Regions from separate parts of the Lysinibacillus sp. NPDC092081 genome, predicted to be linked through region 2. Evidence: riboswitches for the same ligand, from Rfam matches in the RefSeq annotation. Region 2 holds a riboswitch; the other holds the start of a gene.
The links. Region 2 has a riboswitch for magnesium ahead of ACIQLB_RS06635 (magnesium transporter CorA family protein). Riboswitches for the same ligand answer to the same signal wherever they lie in the genome.
Positions count from the first base shown of each region.

Region 1 (13,255 bases), on a different contig from region 2:
TGAAGAAAGGAAAAGTAATACATTTTACTAAAGGTTGTTACAATATGCCACATCCTTTATAATACATTTCCTTTTTATTGATAAAATACAGCTATGGGCAATGAGAAGACGGGATTAATGTCGATTTTCTAATGTTATTTCAAAGTGTGGTTCACATTTACAGGCATCTATTTCTACATAGTTTTCCTTTTCGAACATTTGAAATTAATTTCTAAACGTTCGAATGCGGTATTTCCCACTTCGACAAGTCCCATATAATCAAGCGCCACAAGTAATGACTGATAGCTACAATTTTTTTAAGACCTGCCTTCAGGTGCGCACTAGATCATTGATGAAATAGAGAATAAGGTGCTATTGGAACAATGGTTGTGGCAAATTAATATTACAACCACAACCACAAACACAAACACATGAAACTTCCTTTTTATCTTTATAGTATGTTGTACTAAGTAAAGAACTCAGGGCCAATTACCTTATGTATGGAGGGATTAAATCCTGAATTTATGATAAATTGTTTCATCACTGCAAGTTGGGATGACATTTTGTTAAAACGTATGTCATATAGATAAGCTGTTTGGAATGAAGACCATTATATTACAAAATATACCGTCTAAAAGTTTGAAATAAGACTATTAACGTGATGAAGCTAGTCTACCATTCTCTATTTAATGTGTTGAATAAACTTTTTGTTTCCAATAATAAAAAAATAAGTGATGTAACTCACACGCTTTTAATATAGAATCTAACATATACCTAATTTGGAAGTGGAGTGAAGAAGTTGTTTCCTATTTTAGATACTGAACGATTAGTGTTAAGAGAACTTACTGAATATGACGCCCAAGATATTTTAAATTGCTTTTCTAATGCAGATGTATTACGCCATTATGGGCAGAATCCATTAACAAGTATAGAGCAGGTTAAACAAATAATTAAAAATTTTTCAAAGAATTATGATGAAAAACGTGGAATTAAATGGGGAATTACATTAAAAGGGCAAGAAGGTATTATCGGTACTATTGGTTTTCAAGAGTGGTCCACTGAGCATAAAAGAGCTGACATCAGCTATGCACTTTTTCCTGAGAGCTGGGGAAAAGGGTATGCAAAGGAGGCCGTAAATAGAGTACTATCATTTGGCTTTCAAGAAATGGATTTAATGCGTATAGGAGCAATTGTTTTTACCGAAAATGAAGCTTCAAACATGCTATTAACAAAGTTAGGTTTTGAAAAAGAAGGAATATTAAAAAATTATATGCACCAAAACGGTGTTGCGTATGACACTAATATTTTTTCTCTAATTAAACACTAAAGATCATCGTTTAATTGTCTTCTTGGGACAGTAGGAAGTATTTTTCAGAAATTGTTCCGAGATTACTGATTATATGTAAGTAAGTTACATACACACAGCAGGTCCAGGTATTCAAAATAATTGAGAACCTGGCCTTTTTGTCAATTATTCTCTAATAAAGTTACCCCAAGATGAGGAAGTAACTAGACTAGCATTATAGCTATGATTAAAATATTCACTACAAACTAGCCTCTCACATAAACTGAAAGCGTGACAGTTTCGGCGCTCCTTACAAAATGCAAATGTCGGTGTCCGTAACCTACAGTTTTATGAAAACAAAGTAGCGTTTGTCTATAGTTTGAAATCATCAGGTCCTCAAATTGAGCCTTAGTGATTTTTGTAAAGGGGTACTTTGAATTTCAAGAGAATAAGTATATTTTTGGAAAATTAAATGTTGCACAATGTAAAATTTGGGTCTTGTATAGATAATTAGATTTAAAAGTAATTATAACCATGATAGGATATTATATCGTAGGAGGTGTAGTTTGGCCTAAGGGACTTGTGTTAAAAACAGAAAAACACAAACTTCCTTTTGACAATTATTTTTAATGAAAAAGAGAAAAATTGCTCTCATCATTAGCTTGTTTATTATATTTCTAACAGGCTCACGAATTTTATGGCTGAAGGTATTTATTAATACAGATCAACCACATGCTATAAAAGGTCAAATGGATTTAAGAAATTGGAATTTTAATGATGGTCATGCTATTACATTAGATGGAGAGTGGGAGTTTTATCCTTATAATTGGTTGATTAGTGAAGAAAAGCATTTAGAATCCGCGAAAAATGCTAAATATATACAGGTTCCTAAAGGGTGGAGTTCTGCTTTACAACAGGGAGAGAGAAGCCCTTATGGTTACGGTACTTATCGCTTAAAATTACTCGTCAATCCTGAAGACAACATAACCTACAGTATTCGAGTTCCGAGTGTTCGGAGTTCCTCAGAAATATATGTAAATGGCAGGCGGCTGGCAAAATCAGGTGCAATAGGGGAAAGTGCAGAAAAAACAGTTGCCTATAATGTTCCATATACTGCTTCTTTTGAAGCCAACGGTCACAAAGAGATTGAAATTATTGTTCAGGCTTCTAACTTTAAGGACCCTCGCGACGGTGGAATTGTTCGCTCCATTAAATTAGGAAAAGAAGATATATTAGCTCGGGAAACTCAATTGTCGATAAATATGCAACAACTAGTAGCAGTGGTTTTTTTACTACATGCTATCTATTCCATTATTTTATTTTTTGTAGGAAACAAGGAAGAAAAAAGATTACTTTACTTTTCTCTATTATCGATTAGCAGTATGGTTTATTTCCTATTAGGAAGCGATGACAAATTATTATCTTATTGGTTTCCGATTAATTACGACTGGGCCTTTAAATTAGTTCATCTTTCTATGGTCGGCATAGGCTTTTCACTGCTTCAATGCATAAAACATTGGTTACCTCAACATGTGAGAAAATATATTCGCTTGTTTAGTATTTTCTGTGGTATAGCATCATTGTTGACCATCGTACTTCCTACTCGCTATGTAGTAACCAATCAAGGTATTAACATTATGATTTTAGGAATCCCGATTGTTATAACGATTCTAACTGTAATGCGAGAATCTATTAAAGAGATTAAAAGTAATATTTTTTTACTTCTTGCCATTTTAGCATTTGGTAATAATCTTATTTGGGATGGACTACTTCTCATTTTTGGAATCAAAATGATCATGTATCCGTTTGATATTATTATGACAGTGGCTTGTTTGGCTATTTTATGGTTTAAAGGTTATGCTAAAGTCCATTCGGATACGAAAGAACTTGCTATTAAGCTTCAAAAGACAGATAAGTTAAAGAATGAATTTCTTGCCAATACGTCTCATGAATTACGAAATCCACTTCATGGAATCCTTAACATTTCAAAAGCTGTTCTGGAAAGAGAAGAACGTGTACTTAGTGACAAAAGTGTCAAGGATTTAGAAACAGTACTCTCTGTAGGACGTCGTATGTCACTAATGTTAAATGATTTACTAGATGTTATGAGCTTAAAAGACAGTAACCCCAAACTGAAGCTTAAAACTTTTTCGATTCACTCGATTGTATCGGGTGTGTTAGATATGCACTATGTTATGAAAGAAGGAAAGCAGATTCAGTTAATTAATCATATCCCTGAAAATTTCCCAAAAGTAGTTGCAGATGAAAATAGGGTTATTCAAATTGTTTTCAATTTACTTCATAATGCAGTGAAATACACGAATGAAGGTGAAGTGACAATATCAGGTCATGTGAAAAATGATATGGCGGAAATTGTTATTTCGGATACTGGTATTGGTATTGATGAGGACGCCATTCAACGTATATTTGAACCTTATGAGCAAGGTGCCCTTAGTAAGGCAATGATTGAAGGTGGATTTGGACTAGGCCTTAATATTAGTAAACGATTAGTTGAACTACATGGGGGAACATTACAGGCAAATTCAGTTGTAGGGAAAGGGTCTGAATTTAATTTTACCTTACCAATATCAAACTTACCTGATGAGGAAGATGCTACAGAAAATGAGTCTTTGCACTCGAAGGAAGAATCAACAGTAGCGACTTCATACGATGATAAAACTGAAAACCATCCAATCATTGAAGCAAATCGACCTAGAGTTTTGGTCGTCGATGATGATCCAATTAACTTAAGAGTGATCGAAACAATACTTTCAATAGAAAAATATGACTTAGAAATGGTTACAAGTGGTAGCAAGGCTCTCGATATACTAATGTCTCAAGAGTGGGATTTGGTCATTTCAGACGTAATGATGCCGAATATGTCTGGCTACGAATTAGTACGTACAATTCGTCAGCAATTTTCAATAACAGAACTTCCCGTGTTACTTCTTACGGCAAGAAGTCAGTCTCAAGACATTGAAAATGGATTTTTATCTGGTGCCAACGATTACGTCACAAAGCCTGTTGATGCTCTGGAGTTAAGGTCAAGAGTAAAAGCACTTACCGACGTTAAACAATCTGCACAAGAAAGGCTTCGAATGGAGGCAGCTTGGCTTCAGGCTCAAATACAACCGCATTTTCTATTCAATACATTAAATGCAATCATTACATTAAGTGAAATTGATATCGAGCGTACAAGTAAGCTACTTGAAGCACTGAGTGATTTTTTAAGGGAGTCATTTAAGTTCCAAAATATTGATGAGCTTGTTCCAATGGAGGATGAGTTAAATCTTGTTCGATCCTATCTATATATTCATAAGGAACGTTTTGGGGAGCGGATAAATGTAACGTGGGATGTGGAAGTTTCTACAGACGTCATGATACCATCACTGACCATTCAACCATTGATTGAAAATGCTTTGAAACATGGTATTTTGCCGCGTGAAAATGGCGGGAATATTCATCTTCGCATTGTAAATTACGACATGTACATTGAGATCACTGTGTCGGATGATGGTATTGGCATGGATGAAGCGACGATGGAACGTTTACTTGTAAGAAAATTGGAGACATCAACGGGAATTGGATTGCTTAATACAGATCTTCGCTTAAAACAACATTACGGTGAGGGACTTCAAATTAATAGTAAACCAAATCAAGGAACCGCAATATCGTTTGTTGTTCTTAAAAAGAAAAATCAAAGCAATTTAAGTGTGAATTGATGGTGAAATAAGTATATTCATATTGAGCTGCACCCCATTTTTGGAGGTGCAGTTTTTAAATTGTCCGGTGCAATTTTATACAAAAGTTTGATCATCATTGATAGGAACGCCTGCATAAATGTTTCAATACTACGAAAACGAAGATCTATCCAGTTTCCATCCATAAAGAGCATAAAATACGCATATGACTGATCAAAATCCATATGATAAGATTGATTGTTTTTGTCAGGTTCTTGAATCAATAGTAAGTCTCTAAAAACGTCTAACCATGACGTATCATTTAGAAACGAGGAGATTTCAGTGACTACGTAGACGATATCGTAATCTTGAACAGATATCCTTTGGAGCATTTTAGTTTGTTCTAGAGCCGTTCATTTAGACCGCTCTTCGGTCATCTTTTCTAAATTGTGTGTTAAAAATCGCCAATTTCATTCTATTAGAATGTATTTAGAAAATCACAATAAAGAACAGATAACCTTAATTAGTTATCTGTCTTCTTCAATCACTTTGTAAACGGATCTTCCGATTCATATAGAAAACTTTTCTCAAGATTTTCTTTTGTTTCAGCATTGACGGTTTTTTCTTTTGCTTCTGCTTGTTCACTAGCTGGAGCTTCGTCATGAGAAGAACAAGCAGTTAATAGGAATGCTGACATTGCACCGATATATAAGAATTTTTTCATTGCTATAACCTCCGTTATTGTTTAGTTACAGTTTAGATTGTGCAATTACACTTAGAATATAACGGAAATGACAATGATAAATTTTATAACGAAAAATGATAAATAATCGTAAACATATAAAAAGGGGAAATGGTTGTGAAAAGAATTATAGGTTTCGTCACAATTTGCGGATGGGTATTAGTAGGTTGCTCACATAAAGAATCCAACAGCATAATGGTTCGAGTATTGTTGGAGAGGTACTAGCGAAGGAAAATGAGTGGAAAGAAAGCGAGTACTTTACATCTGAAAATTTAAGCTTCATTGGTGAATCAAAATTATTAGGATTTACGCATAGTAAAGAAGGGAAAATAGTTGTTAGCAAAACAGGAAAATACGCCTGGCACTTTTGGGGAGAGAGCGTCAAAACAGGAGATTACCTTAGCGTAAAGGGTACAGTTAACACAAAAAGAAGTTGAATTGGTTACAGATGTTAAGTTACTTGGGCCGAACAGTGGAGCAGATAACCATGCCCCAACCAATATGACTTTCCCAAAAGCCGGCATGTGGAAGTTGGATGCCTATATTGATGGGAAGTTATTCGGTAGCGTTTATGTAAAAGTTGAAAATTGAAAATCTGCATTCAAGAAGATAGCAACTATCTCCACTGATTTTAAAGTTATTAAGAATAAATTGCTGCTGCGTTTTTATAAATGACAGATAAGGTTCATGGTAAGGACTTTTTGTATAAATATTTATAAATGCATGGACATTGCTGCCTAATTTTATTGGATTCACATTAATAGTATAGCTCTCAATAACACCATTATCTTCAAGTCTTGCCACTCTCGATGACGCCGCTTGCCCAGTCAAATGTACCTTTTCACCCAATTCCTTCATCGTAATACGACTGTTCTTGGAAAGTTCATCTTTAATACGCAGATCCGTACTATCTAACATGTAGAAACTTCTTTCATTATTCAAGTCAAATCGCTAAAAGACTTGATTTGATCTATGTAATTACTATTGGACATAGTATAAACTAAATGTAGTTTAAAGAAAAGGAGTTGTAAATATGAAAATCCAACAAATCTGCAATGCCACTTTAGTACTCGAATATGCAGAGAAAAGATTTTTTAATTTTGTTTGTTTAGTTTTGGGGAAAAAAAATAATATTGATTTGATGATAGCATAACACTCTTTAGGTTATACGGCTATCCATATTTAAGTGTGGGTGCAAATTTGAGTTGGCACAATTTCGAAAAATCCTTTTTGCTTCTTTCATCAGAAGGATACAGTAAACGTCCAAAATTTTTAAAGCCAAGAGATGAAACACGGACATAAAAAACTAAACTATTTTAATGTAAAAAAGAACGAGGCTGGGACAAAACCTCGATTAAAAGTAAAATATAGTAAGAAGCCCGGAAAATTTTACGAACAGTAAAGTTTTCCAGGCTTTGTATTTGAACATATAAATTTTGTTAAAAAGAAAGGACACCTATAAGGATTTTTTCTTGATCAATAAACGGGCCATATAGGAGAAAGAATTATAAAAAAGTGAATCCAAATGCAATTAATTAAGCAGGTTAATCGAGAATGAGGTGCTAGGGTGTCAATATAAAATTCAAATAAAAACATTGACTTCTAAAAGGTTTTCTTTTAGAGTGAATTTGTAAATTAAATATCCTCGTTAGGTGAGGCTCCTGTGTAGGAGATATGCTACTGCCCAGAAATGTCGAAAGACGCCAATGGGTCAACAGAAACCATCGACATAAGGTGGTTTTTAATGTAGCTGGCTTTGTCCTATGCCACACAGTGCTAAAGCTCTACGAATGGAGGAGTAGATTTGCTACAATTTATTTGTTGTGCAATCAATGTACGTATATAGTACCGTGTAAACACCTTCATTCGTTATGAAGGTGTTTTATTTTTTTGTGAGGTGAGGAAAATGGATAACTATTCAGAACCAGACTCGAAGTATTATAAAAATGAACTAAATACACAGAATATCCATGAGGAATTTTAAATTATCTTTCATAACGAAACGAATGTTTTATCGTTGGTGGAATATTTTTTGTTCCTCAATGAAGGAGTAGTGGTGTTAAAAATGATTAAAAACATGCCAGAAGACCAAATAACGCTTCAAATTATTAAGGCGTTAAAAGAAGGAAAACAGAAAGAGTTCCAAGCAATATTAAAGGAACTCCAACCTTATGATATTGCACGAATTTTTGAGGGGCTACCAGAAAAACATCATACACGTTTCTTATTGTTTCTTATTCCTGAACAAATCGCTGAACTGATTCAAGAACTTGAAAAAGAACATCAATTAAAAGTTCTAAATAAATTAGGAATCGAAAAATCTGGTCAGATAATGAATCTAATGCATAATGATGATTTAGCTTCATTGTTAGAGAACCTATCTCCTGAAAAAATTGAAGAACTTCTTTCAGGTATGAAACAAGAAGAATCTAAAATTGTTCAAAATATCATGAACTATCCTCCTGAAACGGCAGGACGAATAATGACAAACCGTTTTGTGTGGATTCCTCAACATTATACGGTTAGTGAATCAGTTGATAAACTTAAAATATTTGCAGAGTTCTCGGAAACGATTAACTATCTGTATGTAATTGATGATGATAAAAAATTAGTAGGTGTTGTATCATATCGTGATTTAATAATAAGTGAGGAATTTGAAAAAATTCAAGATATTATGTATAGCAGAGTGATCTCTGTTACTGCTGATGTGGACCAAGAAGAAGTAGCTCGTGTTATTGAGCGTTATGATTTTTTATCAATTCCTGTTGTTGAAAAAAATAATGAATTAGTAGGAATTGTAACAGTTGACGATATTATTGACGTTGTGATCAAGGAAGCAAATGAAGATATTGAAAAACTTTCGGCATCTGGTAAAGCAATTGATTTTGACACGAAGGCACATGTGGCTGCATATCGCCGACTCCCTTGGCTTATTTTACTTTTATTTATCGGATTAGTGTCTGGAACTATTATTAGTGGTTTTGAAGAAACGTTGTCCAAAGTTGTTGCACTTGCCTTCTTTATGCCGATGATTGCAGGGATGACTGGAAATACAGGTACTCAATCTTTAGCTGTTGTTGTAAGAGGTCTAATTACTAATGATATTGATAAAGGAGTTATTTTCAGACTTATTATTCGAGAACTTAAAGTTGGATTGATAATAGGCATTACCTGTGGAATATTAATTTCCATTATAGCTTTTGTTTGGCAAGGAAATCCTGTTCTAGGATTAGTGGTTGGAAGTTCATTAGTTGTGACTCTAATTATTGGGACCTTAGCTGGGACCATTATACCTCTACTATTATATAAATTCAACATCGATCCAGCAGTGGCCTCTGGTCCATTAATTACAACACTAAATGATATACTATCCTTACTTATTTACTTTGGCATTGCAACAATGTTTATTTCAAAATTGATGTAGAAAAGCCACGAATAACTGCTGCTCCTCGTGTATTCATAAATCTTTCCTAAGCCCATACTTCAACAATCGGGCGCCATTGTTGAATAAATCTTAGATTTTCAAACGACTTTATTGTTATATTTTTATTTATAGTGAAGTATCTTATATCGAAAATTAAACAACTATATTTTAACCCCGTTCTAAATTTAGAACGGGGTTTTTGAAAATCGTTGAAATCCCTGAAGCAACGTATCATTACCATATTCATCATCAAAGAATGAAGATCCTAATCAAGAATGGAAAACATTGATTTTGGCGCTATTTGAGAAGCATGAAGGTAGATATGGTTATCGCCGAATCCATGCAGAATTAAAATCGCTGGGATACGTCATCAATCACAAGAAAGTACAGCGAATCATGAAGGAATTGGGTTTAAAGTGTGTGAAATTCGTTCGTAAATCTCGTAATAAATCATACAAGGGCAAGGAGGGTAAAGTCGCAAAGAATCGATTGAATCGCCGTTTCGACACGCCAAACCTTTACAAAAACGGGTGACAGACGTAACAGAATTCAAGTGTACAGAAAATGAAAAACTTTATTTAAGTCCAATTATAAATCTCTATAACGGAGAAATTATTGGGTTTAGTATGTCCAAACGCCCAACATTGGATTTCGTATTAGAATCGCTACATCCAGTTCTGCCAATCATTCAGAACCAAGCTACATATCGTGCAACGATTCATTCGGACCAAGGCTGGCATTATCAACATAATTCATGGGTGAAAATAATAAGACAATACAATATTTTCCAAAGCATGTCTCACAAAGCGACGTGTGCAGACAATGCGGCGATGAGAAACTTCTTTAGCATACTCAACCAAGAGATGTATTACGATGAAGTATTAATCACCTATGAAGAATTGAAGAAGAAAATCAAACGGTATATCGACTACTATAACAATGAACATATTAAACAAAAACTGGCTGGCATGAGTCCAGTAAAATACCGAACCTATGCCAGCCAATTAGCTGCATAATAAAAACTCTAACTTTAAGGGGTCACTACCATCGAAATGATTTGGATATCCTTTTTTATTGATATAAAGCGTCTTTTTAACAATTTTCATACGAATTGGTATATCAAATCGCATTAATAAAGTTATATTATAGAAAGTTCTATAACGATGCGAATAATACCCATAACTTGGCTACATATAACTAATCTAGCAGCAAGGTCACCTGTTAGAAGAGAGCTAATTTCCGATGATTTCCATTAGTTTTAGCGAAGCGTATACCTAACTGGTAAATTAAAACAATAAATTCAAAACACTGTTTGTAAATGAAGTGAAAAATTATTTTTTCTTCATCACGAAGTGCTGGAAACCATTGATGCATCAATGTTTATAGAGGGGTTTAGTTGAAGAAGAACTGTTGCATAGATTAGTTTTATGGAACAGTTCGTTTGAAATAACTTACAAGTAGGTCATTCTAGCCCTCATTTTGATGTTTTAACCTTGCTTTATTGTAATATACGCACCTTTATATATAATTAAATTAGAGAATGTAAAAAATTGGTAGGGGGCTTACTATAACAGTCGCTTCCCAAGCATACAAGCGGAAGGAGACTACTCATTTAATTTGAGTAGTCTAAATACCAACTATATAAAAAATTATCTATAACCTTTGAAAATTCATAAAAATGTTTATTGTCATTTTAGTTTGTAGTTCAAATCGTGTTGCTAATTTTTCATGAACAATGTTTAATAGTTCCTCTTTAATAAAATACTTTGTGTCCATTTTCTATTTTTATTTGATTAAAGGGAAAGATTATTTTGGAACAAATATAATTAATAAAGAAGAGATTGAGCGTGTTTTATTTGACAAAATATTTTATTTATGCTATAATTTACATTTATTAATTTAAAGTGTAAAATAGGATTCTCCTGGCCAGGAGAGTCCTATTTTTTTGCTTTAATTGAGTTACTGAACTAGAGAATCCAAATCAATAAACGAATTTAACACTTGCTTTTTTCTAGGAGATGATGATTTTATGGAAGATTTACCATGTAAAGGCTGCAGAGGAATGTGTTGTGGGCCTGTTCCGATTACAGAAAAAGAGTTAAAGAAAATAAAAAAGAAAATCATAGCGATGCCTAAAAAAATGAGCTTAGAATTAAAAAATCAACAACGTTTATATGGAACCTGTATTTTTTATGACGAAATAAATGACCAGTGTGGAATCCATTCAGCACGTCCGTCTATTTGCCGAGCTTTTGGTTATCATAATAATCTTGTGTGTTTTCGAAAACCAAAAGTGGCCTTTGGAAAAAACTATATAGCTAATGAGCTTCCAATTGGTATTTTAAGTATTGATTTTACGTGGAACGATTTTATTTAATATTGAAGGTTACAAGCTAATATTAACAAGCGAAATGTTAACATTCGACCTAATATAAAAGAGCCTGCTGTATTTTAATGCAGGCTCTAATATCGTACTTATTTTTAAAGTTCTAAGCGCATAGAACGACTCGTTTCATTAAATCCATGTTTGTCATACAAGTGAATAGCGCCAATATTTTCAAATGATGCAATTTTAATAATCATAGTTCTACCTCCATTCGAATTCCATACCATTTAATTCCGCTGTATGATGCAATTTTTACAAATAATATGTAAATTTAATAAAAGCTTGTATAGCTAACACAGTATAAACCGTATAGGATTCCCAATACTAAATCTGTTTTAAAATATATAGCATGAGAAAGGAGGTTTTCATCAGTGAGATTTTTAGCATGGGGGATTATAGGCGGCGCGGCTATTTTTGGTGTACTGAAACGCTTTGGGCTAATGAACAATGCACAACAAATGACACAGTCTGCTCAGCAAGGCACGACACCAGTACAATTAGTTGCAAACAGTAATCCACTTACCGCAAATACACCAAAACAGTAAATAAAAATAGGCAACATCAAGCTTATAGACTTTTTGGTCTATAAGCATGTACATAAAAAATTTTACGATTTTGCAATAAAGTAAGTAATTCTTAAAATTAACAATTACTAGCTAAATATTTACCTACGAAAATACCACTAGCTGCTGCTTGTGATAATGAATGTGTAACTCCTGAACAATCTCCAATTACATATAATCCTTGAATATTTGTTTGGAAATTTCCATCAGTTTCTATTGATGGCGAATAAAACTTTCCGTCCATACCATAAAGCAATGTATCCTCATCAATTTCTTCACCAATAAATTTTTCCAAATGGTTAAAAAATCCCTGCAAGATTTGAATATATAGCAAAGGAATTTCTTTAGTTAAATCCCCAAATTCAGCTTTTAACGAAGGCTGAATTCGATTATTATCCATATTTTCTTTTGTTGTAGACTGTCCCTCCCTTAAGTCTCCAAATCGTTGTACTACAATACGATCGGTCCCTTTATTTATTTTACCGATAACCTTATGTGCATACGTATTTGCTTCTTTAAGAGTAGGGAAATACGTTGGAGTGAACAAAGTAAAATTCAAGTTAGAAGTTCCATTCTTTTGCTCTCGAAAGTTTTGACCATCTGGCATGACTAAACCTTCTTGATATTTACGAATGATTCTTCCGTTAGGGTTCATGCAATAAGTATTTGAAATGATATCTCCATGTGCATAAGCAAGTTTTGTTTCAAAAGTATCTTCCAAAATTGAACGTAGCTGTTGTTCTGCCATTTCAACTCTAATACCCAAATCTAAACGAGTTTTGCCTTGCTTAACTCCAAGACTAGAACAATGTTTTTTTAACCAATCAGTTCCGGATCGACCTGTTGCAAAAACTACTTGCTGAGATTGGATATCACCTTTATTTGTTATTAAAGTAAAAGAATTGTTATCTTTTTTTATATCTTGCACATCTACCTCAAATTGAATATCTATCTTGCTTGATAAAACTTTATAAATTTGTTGAAAAATTTTTGTTGAAAGTGACGTACCTAGGTGCCTCACCTCAGTAGTTAACATCTGTAAGTTACATAATTGAGCTCTTTTTGAGAGTTCTGTATTAGCTGTGGAATATTTTATAACCGAGTCTCCACCAAAACGGCATAAAATTTCGTCCACTTCATCCATTAATTGTAGAAGATTCTCTCTACCTATTTTTTGCTCTAATTCGCCGCCAAAA
Region 1 is NZ_JBIVRU010000012.1:3,239-16,493, reverse strand. Features, by position in the region: gene ACIQLB_RS16530 (GNAT family N-acetyltransferase) at 779-1,306, shown strand; gene ACIQLB_RS16525 (hybrid sensor histidine kinase/response regulator) at 1,894-4,986, shown strand; gene ACIQLB_RS16520 (aminoglycoside 6-adenylyltransferase) at 5,004-5,336, opposite strand; gene ACIQLB_RS16515 (hypothetical protein) at 5,489-5,668, opposite strand; gene ACIQLB_RS16510 (Lrp/AsnC family transcriptional regulator) at 6,242-6,604, opposite strand; M-box (ykoK) riboswitch at 7,324-7,489, shown strand; gene mgtE (magnesium transporter) at 7,752-9,110, shown strand; gene ACIQLB_RS16500 (IS3 family transposase) at 9,396-9,644, shown strand; gene ACIQLB_RS16495 (IS3 family transposase) at 9,599-10,126, shown strand; gene ACIQLB_RS16490 (YkgJ family cysteine cluster protein) at 11,140-11,487, shown strand; gene ACIQLB_RS16485 (hypothetical protein) at 11,868-12,041, shown strand; gene ACIQLB_RS16480 (NAD(P)/FAD-dependent oxidoreductase) at 12,139-13,255, opposite strand, start outside.
Region 1: another riboswitch for magnesium. It lies ahead of mgtE (magnesium transporter); the one in region 2 lies ahead of ACIQLB_RS06635 (magnesium transporter CorA family protein).

Region 2 (3,809 bases):
TCCATAATATTATTTAAATTAGTTTGATTAATTTCCGTCACTTCATATGCTTGATCAATTTCAATAAGGACGTCGTCTAAAATACTTGCATCGTCTTCGTCTAATTTGATAGAGCTACCATGTAATATTTTTTGCATCGTAAATTTCATTTGTTTAAGAGAAGTTACCATATATATAAGACTTTCGTTTAAGTTAAGGAGTGTGTACATCTCACTATTACGATATGACTTGGCAAGTTCCTTTTCTGCTAAAGTGATCTCCCGTTCAATTGTAGCTAAAAAACGAATATATGCTCGAGCCGTTATACTTAATATATTTAAAGTATTGCGCGTTTTCATATGTGTCTCACAAAGAGTTAATTCACCATTAAACAAATCCTTCATAAAAGGTAACTCTTCTCTACAAATCGTTATCATATGATTTTTTTTGTGTATGATACCCATTGGAATTGTCCGATACTTCACGTTTTGATCAGAACTCTCGACATCTAATTGGTCGTATGGGACATGAATAACCATTAAGACCGCTCCGTTGCGCTCTTCAATTCGTGGGCGTTCTTCTATATCAAGTGAATCCGTTAAAAAATTGTTTGGAACACCAAGAGCTGCCTCTACATGTTCAATTTCACTTGTTGTTGGTGCTTCAAGATGAAGCCAGCTGTTATAACCAATTTTTGATGTCTGTTCAAACTTACCTTCTAAGGTACTTTTGTTAATAATAAGCATTTTATAACACAACCTTTCTTACGTACTATCTGAATATATTAGAAACGCAAAAATTTTGATTTGTAAAATACGTAGAAGAGACTTCCACTGATCCCTACCATTAGTCCAATAACTACTAAGAACATGAATGGTTGATCTTCATAGGGCAACGGGACGTTCATCGAGAAAACACTTCCAATTATAGTCGGTATCATTAGTACAAGCGTAAGGGTAGTCAGTATTTTCAAAACACTATTCAGATTATTATGAGTGATTGCTGCGTACGCATCCATAAGACCACTTAAACTAAGACTTCGCATTTCTGTTACTTCCGCTGCTTGTTCAATATCTACTAGCGCATTATGCAACATTTGTTGATCTTCTTCATATAGCTTTATATCCTGCCCTTTGGAAAGGTGTAAAAAGACATTGCGCATAGCTCGTAAAGATGTTGAAAAATATACTAAACTTTTATTAATATGAATCAGACCAAAAAGCTCTCGATTGTTATGTGATTCTTTTAATTCTCGCTGCAATCGACCAACCTGTGCTTTTATACGCTTGAGAAAATCGAGATACGATTGAGCAATCGCTTCAAATAGAAGTAATGTTATTCGAGTCTTCATATGCGTTTGAAATGTTCCATACTTTCCTGAAAATATGTCTCTACATAATGGATTGTCTTCTTTTGTGACAATTATTAAATGGTCCTTTACATGAATAATCCCGATTGGTACCGTACGATAAGGGATTTCCTCGTACAAACGTTCCTCATTCATCACAACAGGAGAATTAAGAATGATGACCATTGACGAATCTTCTTTTTCAATCCGAGGTCGCTCATTGATGTCTAAAGAATCACGAATAAAATCTTTCGGAACATTGAGTTTATTTGAAATTTGAGAAATTTCAGCATCTGTCGGATCCACAAGATAGAGCAACGTGTTATGAACAATGTCAGATACCTGTTGTAATTGACCTATTGAATTACTTTGATATATTGTAAGCATCTTTTCTCCTCGCTTTCTCTGCTAAAATAGCCGTTTTTTGTAAAATATCCAACCTGTCAACAAGCTAATGACTGCAGAAATTGACATTAGCACTGCTAATGCATATGCACCATCTTGCTTTGGTAATGGAAAATTCATCCCATAAATTGTTGCGACCATCGTTGGAAACGTCAAGATAATCGTAAATGCAGTTAAAACTTTCACTACAACACTTAGGTTAATTTCAATCGCCGCAGAATATGCGTCCATCATATTGCTTAAATTTTTGTTGTAAACTTTTGATGTATCAAGAGCTTGTTGCATCTCGTTAAGAGTGTCTTGCATCCGTTTTTCGTCTTCTTCATTCATTTCTAGTACTCTTGACAATTTCCTCATCATCACAAGATTTACTTTTAACGCCTTTATGAAATAAACAAGGCTCTTATTTATATTGAGTAAAGTATACACTTCACTGTTCTTGATCGATTTTTGTATTAATTTTTCAGATACAATAACTTTTTGATTAATATCATCAAGGCATCGTAAACAATAACGGGCCGAAACAAGCAACAATTGTAAAATAAAAGATACGTTTATATTGTTATTAAAATTCGTATCGAGAATTTTGCTAAATTCCTGTAGAATCGGATGATTATCACGACAAATTATTACAATTACTTCACTTGTTTGAATAATACCCATTGGAATTGTCCTATATGGTATAGTTTCACCATTTGGCATTTTTAAGGGTACATTGACAATCAGTAATAAATCATTTCCGCTTTTTTCTATTCGTGATCGTTCATCCATATCAAGGGAGTCACTAATAAAGTCAGTTGGTACTCCAAGTCGATTAGCAACATACTGTATATCCTCTTCGGATGGTTCAGTGAGATATACACAGCTACCCTGAACGATCTTAGGCTGTTCTTCCAGTAGCCCTTCTTTGCTTCTTTTATAGATTTTAAGCATTGAATCGTCCTCCTAATCTGTTGAATTAAAACAGATTTAAGTTTTTTACTCCTACTATCTCCATCGGTCGGACTCGGACTCTCCATTTTGACCCCCTCCTTTCTAAAAACGAACACTCATTCTCCACTAAAGTGTAGTAAAGTTCTTTTTTGAAAATAAAAAAACCTCCAGGAGCCCCGGAGATTTAAAAAAGTGCATAAAAAATAAATAAGTACAGAAAGCACTTTCGTTTCCCCTAACTCGAGTTTTAGCACTATACACCGTAAAGAAATAAATTCATCTCTTAGCCACCTTAAGAAAAGCCTTAATCCGGCAATTCCTGTTCTACCCATGGGCATCTTTCGATATTTCTGGGCAGTGGCCTATGTTTGTATAGGAGCCTCACCTAACGAGGTTTTATTTAATTTCCTCGCAATCGTAAGCCGTATTTTTTGATTTGTCAAGAGTCAAAAAATGTTTTTTAGTTTTTTTTATTACGAATTTCCGTATAAACTATGAAACAAATATTGTAGTCTTTGCCTTAAAATTTACGGTTGTTTACGAAAAAAATTTATTCTAACAAAACAAATAAAGAGCATTCATAATTTTTCTTAAATCAATTATGCCTCGGCATAAGTTAAACATTTTCTCTGTTCTATTAAGCTGTTTTTATCAACCCTAGCAACTCACAAAAAGATTCCAGTAAGCTTTGCAACGAAAGCAGAGCGACAGGAGTACTTGCCACTCTCCACTCTATATACTTTCATAGATTTTGTATTGATCCTCTTTAGATTCATTGTGCAGCAGTTTAAATATAAAAAACTTACGTACCATGAAAAAGACTTAACGACAGTTACAGAAGCTATTGATCATCCATAAAGTACAAAATAAATAATTTTTAATTCATAAAACTTCTAACCCCAAATTTGATTAAGTAATAATTGTAAGCATAGAAATAAGGCTCATCAACAAAAGTTCGGGATATTATGTAATAAAAAGTTGATTGGAAAGGGAGCTAGCCAGTAGGGGAACGAAGGTTAAAGATATAACGTCCTGACATACGCCCTCGTAGTCAATATCGTTTTGCCCCACTGGAACGGAAATCCCCCACTTATGTGGCCATTTTAAGATTTTTTCTTTTGAACAGTTGTTGACAACCAAAATT
Region 2 is NZ_JBIVRU010000002.1:384,322-388,130, reverse strand. Features, by position in the region: gene ACIQLB_RS06645 (magnesium transporter CorA family protein) at 1-725, opposite strand, end outside; gene ACIQLB_RS06640 (magnesium transporter CorA family protein) at 764-1,714, opposite strand; gene ACIQLB_RS06635 (magnesium transporter CorA family protein) at 1,736-2,665, opposite strand; M-box (ykoK) riboswitch at 2,892-3,065, opposite strand.